One region of the Kitasatospora sp. NPDC041917 genome, then DNA from elsewhere that is predicted to be linked to it. Evidence: riboswitches for the same ligand, from Rfam matches in the RefSeq annotation. Region 1 holds a riboswitch; the other holds the start of a gene.
What was found. A riboswitch is a leader RNA that binds a small molecule or an ion and turns the genes downstream of it on or off. The one in region 1 is predicted to bind glycine.
Positions count from the first base shown of each region.

Region 1 (3,892 bases):
TCGTCGGTGGCCTCGACGCGCACCTTGAACAGCCAGGCGTTCCCGAACGGGTCCGCGTTCACGGAGGCCGGGTCGTCGATGACGTCCTGGTTGATCTCGGTGACCTCGCCGGTCACCGGGGAGTACAGGTCGCTGACCGACTTGGTGGACTCCAGCTCGCCACAGGTCTCGCCGGCGGTCACGGTCTCGCCGACCTCGGGCAGCTGCACGTAGACGATGTCACCGAGGGCGGTGGCGGCGTGCTCCGTGATGCCGACCGTGGAGACACCGTCCGCGGCCGCGGTCAGCCACTCGTGCTCCTTGGTGTACTGCAGGTGCTGGGGGTTGCTCATGGCGTCATTCTCCAGGATGGGAAGCGGGTACGACGAAGCGGGCCGCCGCGCGGACGGCCGCGACGTGCGCAAACGGAAAAACGGGGGCCCCGGCGAAGGCTCAGCGGGCGCGCTTGTAGAACGGCAGCGCCACGACCTGGACGGGCTCGTGCTTGCCGCGCACGTCCACCGCGACGGTGGTGCCGGGGACGGCGTGGGCGGCGTCGACGTAGGCCATCGCGATCGGCTTGCCCAGGGTCGGGGACGGCGCGCCGGAGGTGATCCGGCCGATCGGCTCGCCCTCGGTGGAGACCACGGTGTACTCGGCGCGCGGCACCCGCTTGCCCTCGGAGACCAGGCCGACCAGCACCTTGGGCGGGTTGGTCTCGGCCGCGGCGGCGGCCTGCTCCAGCGCCTTGCGGCCGATGAAGGCGCCCTCGTTGGTGGTCTTGTCGAAGCGGACGACCCGGCCCAGGCCGGCGTCGAACGGGGTGAGGTCGGTGGACAGCTCGTGCCCGTACAGCGGCATGCCGGCCTCCAGGCGCAGCGTGTCGCGGCAGGACAGGCCGCACGGGATCAGGCCGTGGCCCTCGCCCGCGGCGGTCAGCGCCTGCCAGACCGGCTCGGCGTCGGCCGGCCGGCAGAAGATCTCGAAGCCGTCCTCACCGGTGTAGCCGGTGCGGGCGAGCAGCACGTCGCGGTCGGCCACCCGGGCCGGGAGGATCGCGTAGTACTTCAGGCCGGGCAGGTCGGCGTCGGTGGTCTTCGCCAGGATGCCGGTGGCCTCCGGGCCCTGGACGGCGATCAGCGCGTAGGTGTCGCGGTCGTCGGTGACGACGGCGTCGAAGCCCTTGGCGCGGGCGATCAGCTCGTCGAGGACCAGCTGGGCGTTGGAGGCGTTGGCGACGACCAGGAAGGCGTCCTCGCGCAGGCGGTAGACGATCAGGTCGTCCAGGATGCCGCCGTCCTCGGCGCAGATCATGGTGTAGCGGGCGCGCAGCACGCCCAGCGCGGAGACGAAGCCGACCAGCGCGTGGTCCAGCATCTCGCCCGCCTGCGGGCCGGTGACGGTGATCTCGCCCATGTGCGAGAGGTCGAACAGGCCGGCCTGGGTGCGGACCGCGAGGTGCTCCTCGCGCTCGCTGCCGTAGCGCAGCGGCATGTCCCAGCCGGCGAAGTCGGTCATGGTCGCGCCGAGGGCGCGGTGCAGCGCGTCGAGCGCGGTCAGGCGGAGGGACGACATGGCCAGGAACTCCTCGGTCGGGGCACTCAGGGGTGCACGCGCCGGACCGGACCCGCTCGGGTTCGACCCTGCGCGCGGGCATGCGGCGGCGTGGGTCTCCCCATCTGTCGTCGAACCTGAGAGCTTCACCGCCCACCGCCCGCAGCTGTTTCCAGCTTGGGGGACAGCATGACGGCTTGCACCGTGGGTGGGCGCACGACAGGGCCGGGCGCCGCTTTCCAGATGTGCCTAACCCGTGCGGTAGGGGTGCCTGAGAGATTCCGGGGAGGACTTGCTCCTTCGGCGCCGGCTGTGCCTGAACGGCACTCCGGGCTCTCCCGCGCGGGTTCGAGCGGCCGGTATGGAGTTGTGGGGGCCCGCGGCGCATGCCGTCGGACGGGCACATCATGGCACGTCCGGGACGGCGAGGGGAGAGGGGACCCGGTCACACCGCGCGGCACCCGGACGCGGGCCCGGGGCGGCACCCGGGACCGGGGCCCGCGGGGCACCCGAACACGAGCCCTAAAGGGGAGGCCCCGGGGCCCTAGACTGCTGCGCGTCGGCGCAGCAGAGGGCGGCCGAGCGGCAGAGGGCGGGATCGGCGGCGCATGGGGTACCCGGTGGAGCAGCAGCAGGAGTGGGGCGGACCGCAGGAGGCGCCGGCGGGCGGTTCCTGGCCGGCCAACGAGCTGGAGCAGGTGCTGACCGCGGCCCTGGGCGACCCGGGCGCGACGCCGAGGGTGATCGAGGTGCTGGCGCGCAGCCAGGTGTGGGTGCCGCTGCCGGCCGGGGCCGATCCGCAGGGACAGGCGCTGGACCTGCCGACCGTCGAGCTGGGCGGTGACCCGTACGTGCCGGTGTTCTCCTCGCAGGAGGTGTTCCTCCAGCAGGCGCCGGGGATGGCCTTCGCGGTGGCGCCGGTGTGGGAGTTCGCCCGCGGGTTGCCGCTGGGCGTGGGCATCGCGGTGAACCCGGACGCGGCCGTGGGCATCCCGGTGCCGCCGCAGGGGGTCGCCGAGCTGCGCCGCGGTCCGCGCGGGGACCGCTGGGAGGCCGCCGACGACGCCACGGCGCCGACCGGAGGCCGGGTGGCGCTGCGCGAGCCGGTGCCGGGCGAGGACCCGGAGCACTTCCTGGCCGCCTGCCGGGGCGAACTGTCGTCACTGCCGGGAGTGTTGACCGCCCGCAGGGCGCTGGCCAGCATCGAGGGCGAGCCGACCGTGATGTTCGTGGGCGTCCAGCTGGACCCGGCGGCACCGGCCGATCCGGCCGCGGTGAACGACGCGCTCGGCCGAGCGCTGGGAACCGCGCCGCTGCCCGGCGGCGTCCACCTCGTACTGCTCGACCTCGCCGACGACCCGGTGGTCGAGTGGCTGCTCACCCGGGTACTGCCGTTCTATTCGCGGGGCTGAGCGGGGTTCGTATCAAAGGCACGTCGCCGTGGCGGTGGCCGGTGCAGCGCCATAGGGTGCGTGCAGACGGCCGACGGGCCGGCGGGTTGAGGGAAAGAGGCGCGGCGAGGTGGGCGCATGAGTGCGGGAACGGGAGCGGGCGGTGTGCCGGGGCCCTGGGGCCAGGCACCGGCCGGGCGCCCGGGAGCTGATCCCGGCGCGTTGGAGCGCGCCCTGCGCGACGTCGCGCCGGAGCGCTACGACGCGTACGAGGGGCTGCTGCACGCGCTGGCGGACGGCCAGGTCTGGATGCTGCTGTGGCACGGCACGCCGGGCAGCCCGGACGCCCAGTACGGGAACATGGAGATCAGCGGCCACGGCTACGCGCCGGCCGTCACCTCGTCCGAGCAGCTGACCGCCTCCGGCTGGGCGCGGGCCCACGAGGTCATCTCCGGCCGGGAGATCGCGGCCTCGCTCTACCGCACCCGCTGGGGCCTGTGGCTCAACCCGCACGCGCCCGGCGGCGGCGTCGGCGTGCCCTGGGCGGACCTGCGGCGGGTCGCCGCGGGCCTGGACCGGCTGCCGGCCGGGCCGTTGAAGTTGAGCGAGCCGCAGCTGAACGCCCAGTCGTTCTTCGCGCTGCTGGAGCGGCAGGCCGCCGAGGTGCGCGCCGTGCGGGCCCTGCGCCGGGCCTGGGTGCAGCCCGCGGTGGGGGAGCCGTACCTGGCCATCGGCCTCGACCTGTACGAGAGTTCGCCGCCGGCGGTGGAGGCGGTGCGGGCGCTGATGCAGCGTGCGATCGCGGTGGCCCCGGAGGGGCTCGCGGTGTCGACGGTGGCGATGTCGGACGAGTACGACCCGGTGGCGCTGTGGATGCGCGCCAACGCGCGGCCGTTCTTCGACCGGGAGGCGGGCCGCCCGCCGACCGGTCCGTACCCGCCGGTGCCCCCGCCGCCGTACCCGGGGCA
Region 1 covers NZ_JBVJBI010000007.1:276,725-280,616, forward strand. Annotated here, with positions in the region: gene gcvH (glycine cleavage system protein GcvH) at 1-332, opposite strand, end outside; gene gcvT (glycine cleavage system aminomethyltransferase GcvT) at 433-1,554, opposite strand; glycine riboswitch at 1,783-1,884, opposite strand; gene ACZ6EM_RS11610 (enhanced serine sensitivity protein SseB C-terminal domain-containing protein) at 2,142-2,945, shown strand; gene ACZ6EM_RS11615 (enhanced serine sensitivity protein SseB C-terminal domain-containing protein) at 3,063-3,892, shown strand, end outside.

Region 2 (3,892 bases), on a different contig from region 1:
GGCGACGGCGAACAGGCCGAGCGTCTTGGTGGAGGTCCAGCCCCAGTGGTTGCCCTGGCTGACCGCGACCAGCAGCGCGGAGAGCCAGCCGGCCAGGGTGAGGGCGCCGAGCGGGTCGGCGCCGCCCTCCTTGTCGGTGACCGGGTCGGTCGGGACGCGGAAGGCGACCAGGGCGATCGCGATCAGGCCGAAGACCAGGCCCATCCAGAAGATCGACTTGTAGTCCCAGTGCTCCAGCAGGAGGCCGGTGGCGACCAGGCCGAGGCCGGAGCCGACGCCCATCGAGGCGCTGATGGCGGCGACGCCGCCGGTCACCTTCCGCTTGGGCAGCTCGTCCCGGACGATGCTGATCGCCAGCGGCAGGACGCCACCGCCGGCGCCCTGGAGGACACGGGCGACGACCAGCCAGGTGAAGGAGTGGGTGCTGACCGCCAGCGCCGAACCGGCGACCAGGCCGGCCAGCGAGATCAGCAGCATCGGCTTGCGGCCCCGGAGGTCGCCGAAGCGGCCCAGGAGGGGAGTCAGCACGGCTGCGGAGAGCAGGTTGGCGGTCATCAGCCAGGTGATGCTGGAGGCGGAGACGCTCAGTTCCTTGGCCAGCGAGGGCAGGATCGGGACGACCGCGGTCTGCACCACGCTGAACGACAGCATCGCCAGGATGAGGGCCGGCAGGACCCGGGCGCTGCTCTGCTTCTCGGCCGCGGTGGTGGGCTGTGGTGCCTCACTCACGGTTGCTTCCTCCCGTACATAGTGAATGAACTGAAGTAACCATGCAGGGAGATACTTCAGAGTGTCAAATATCGAGTGGTTAAGCTTTGGCAAAGACGAACGGTCGGGTACGCGACAAGGGCGGTCGGGCGCCCGGTCGGGCGCGCGACCAGGGCCCCGGACGGTGTCCGGGGCCCTGGTCGCGGGGCGTTGCCCCCGCGGTCAGACGAGCGGCCGCAGGCCGGCCGGCCGGGGCGCCTCGTGGGCCATGTCACGGGCCACGTCGGGGGACGCGCTGGAGGGCGGGGCGGAGGAAGGGGCGGGGGTGGCCGAGGCGGTGGGCCGGGTGGCGGTGGCGTCGTGGACCTCGACGTTCTCGCGGCGGAGTTCCTCCCGGACCACCTCCTCGGTCGTGTACCGCTCGACGATCAGGCGGACCCGCTCGACGGGGGCGAGGTACTTGCGCACCACCGCGCGTTCCTCGCGGAGGGTCACCTCCTCGACGGCCTCGGAGATCTCCTTCTCGGTGAGCGTGGCGCGTTCGGCGTCGCTGATCGGCGTCCGCTCGACCCGGACGCGCTCGCGGACCACCGGGATGCGGCGCTCCACCTGTTCGGTCGTCACGTACTTGCGCAGCTTCGCGGTACCGAGGGTGTGCCACTCGGTGGTGATCTCCAGTCGCTCCTCGCGGCAGGTGACCTCGACCGGGCTGCTGGGGGCGGACGAGGAGGCGTCGGCGTTCGCGGCGGCGGTGACGGTCGCGGCCGCGGTGGTGGTGGCCATCGGGGCAAGCGTGGGGACGGGCGTGGCGGCGGGCTGCGGCTTCGGCTCCACGACAGGGGCGGTGGAGGCGGTGGTGGCGGCGGGTGCGGCGGGTGCGGCGAAGCCGGGCTCGGCCGGCGGGGAGGCCGTGGGGGCCGCGGGGGTGCTGAGGGTCCGCATGTCGGCCTCCGGGGCGCTCCTGGTGGTGTCGGCGGCAGCGGGGGTCCTGGCCGGTGGGGGTTCGGGGGAGTGCTCGGGTGACCGCTCGGGGGTGTGGAAGGTGAGCGACTTGGCCGGGGCCGCCGCGGTCGTCGTGGCGGCGGCCGCCGCCGTGGTGCCGAAGTCGAGGTCGGGCTGCCTGGGCCGGCTCCCGTTCTCGCCGTTCGGGCGGCTGTCCATCGGGGTGTCGAGCCCGTAGTAGCGGTAGAGCTGGAGTTCCTGGGCGGGGGACAGGTGCTGGCCGACGCCGAAGTCCGGCGACTCCTTCACCAGCGACTTGTCGTACGGCACCCGGAGCTCGTCGCCGGCGAACTCGCTCGTGGTCAGCGGGACGAAGGCGTCCCGGCCGAAGATGCCGGTCCGGACCGCGGCCCACTCGGGCCGGCCGGTGGCGTCGTCCAGGTAGACCTCGTCGACCGTGCCGATCTTGTCTCCGTTGCGGTCGACGGCTTTGTGGCCGATGAGGTCCCGGGGGTCGATGTCCGTCTGCACTTCTTTCCTCCCGCGCGCTGAACCTGCGGAACTCCCGCAGGAAGGCGGCCGGAGCACCCGATTCCGTCCGCCACTTCACACCAAAAGCCATGAATCGGACGAGCGCGACCCCGGGTGCGCCGTCCGGGGTCGGCGCTGGACCGTCCGGGGGACGCGCGTAGACCTCCAGTGACCAGACACACCCGTGATCGGGGGGCCTCCCGCTGGTACCCTGGGCGGCGACCGCAGAGCCCGCTCGGGAGAGTCTCCGATCACGAAAACCGCTGGTCGGAGCGCCGAAGGAGCAACTCCTCCCCGGAATCTCTCAGGCATCCGTACCGTGTGGGGTAGGTCACTCTGGAAAGCAGGGCAGGAGCGTCGGCACGGAAGCCGGCGATCACCACCCTCACCGACGGTGCAAGCCGGCGGAGCGCCCACAGCGCTCCGTGCGGGTGAAGCTCTCAGGTCCCGATGACAGAGGGGGAGGCCTGTCGGGTCCGCGCGCCCAGGCTCGTCCGCTGCCCGCAGCGGTGGAGCCGGCCGGCGTGCGTACCCCCGCCGGTCCGTGACCAGGAGGCCTCGACCACCATGAACGCCCAGCCGAACGCGGGACGCCCCACCGGCGCCTCGACCCTCACCGAGCTTGAGCTGGCCAGCCCCTTCGAGAACCGCCACATCGGCCCCGACGCCGCCGCGCAGGAGAAGATGCTGGCGTCCGTCGGCTACGGCTCGCTGGACGAGCTCGCCGGGACCGCGGTGCCCGAGGCGATCCGCTCCATCACCGCCCTGGACCTGCCCGCGGGCCGGTCCGAGGCCCAGGTCCTCGCCGAACTGCGCGAGCTGGCCGGCCGCAACCAGGTGCTCCAGCCGATGATCGGCCTGGGCTACTACGGCACCTTCACCCCGCCGGTGATCCTGCGTAACGTCATGGAGAACCCGGCCTGGTACACCGCCTACACCCCGTACCAGCCGGAGATCTCGCAGGGGCGCCTGGAGGCGCTGCTGAACTTCCAGACCCTGGTCTCCGACCTGACCGGCCTGCCGACCTCCGGCTCCTCCCTGCTGGACGAGGGCACCGCGGCCGCCGAGGCGATGGCGCTGGCCCGCCGGGTCACCAAGGTCAAGGGCGGCGTCTTCCTGGTCGACGCCGAGACCCTGCCGCAGACCGTCGCGGTGATCAACACCCGCGCCGTGCCGACCGGCGTCGAGGTCGTCGTCGCCGACCTGTCCGAGGGCATCCCGGCCGAGATCGCCGAGCGCGGCGTCTTCGGCGTGCTGCTCCAGTACCCGGGTGCCACCGGCGTGGTCCGCGACCTCACCCCGGTGATCGAGCAGGCGCACGGCCTGGGCGCGATCGTCGCCGTCGCCGCCGACCTGCTCGCGCTGACCCTGCTCAAGTCCCCGGGCTCGCTGGGCGCCGACATCGCCTGCGGCACCTCGCAGCGCTTCGGCGTGCCGATGGGCTTCGGCGGCCCGCACGCCGGCTACCTGTCGGTGCGCGCCGAGTACGCCCGCTCGCTGCCCGGCCGCCTGGTCGGCGTCTCCGTCGACGTCGACGGCAACCGCGCCTACCGCCTGGCGCTGCAGACCCGCGAGCAGCACATCCGCCGCGAGAAGGCCACCAGCAACATCTGCACCGCCCAGGTGCTGCTCGCCGTGATGGCCTCGATGTACGCCGTCTACCACGGCCCCGACGGCCTGGCCGACATCGCCCGCCGCACCCACCGCTACG
Region 2 covers NZ_JBVJBI010000040.1:12,896-16,787, forward strand. Annotated here, with positions in the region: gene ACZ6EM_RS32690 (MFS transporter) at 1-729, opposite strand, end outside; gene ACZ6EM_RS32695 (DUF2382 domain-containing protein) at 931-1,650, opposite strand; partial or broken gene ACZ6EM_RS32700 (PRC-barrel domain-containing protein) at 1,798-2,181, opposite strand; glycine riboswitch at 2,408-2,511, shown strand; glycine riboswitch at 2,513-2,645, shown strand; gene gcvP (aminomethyl-transferring glycine dehydrogenase) at 2,749-3,892, shown strand, end outside.
Region 2: linked by a shared signal. The riboswitch ahead of gcvP (aminomethyl-transferring glycine dehydrogenase) and the one ahead of gcvT (glycine cleavage system aminomethyltransferase GcvT) in region 1 are both predicted to bind glycine.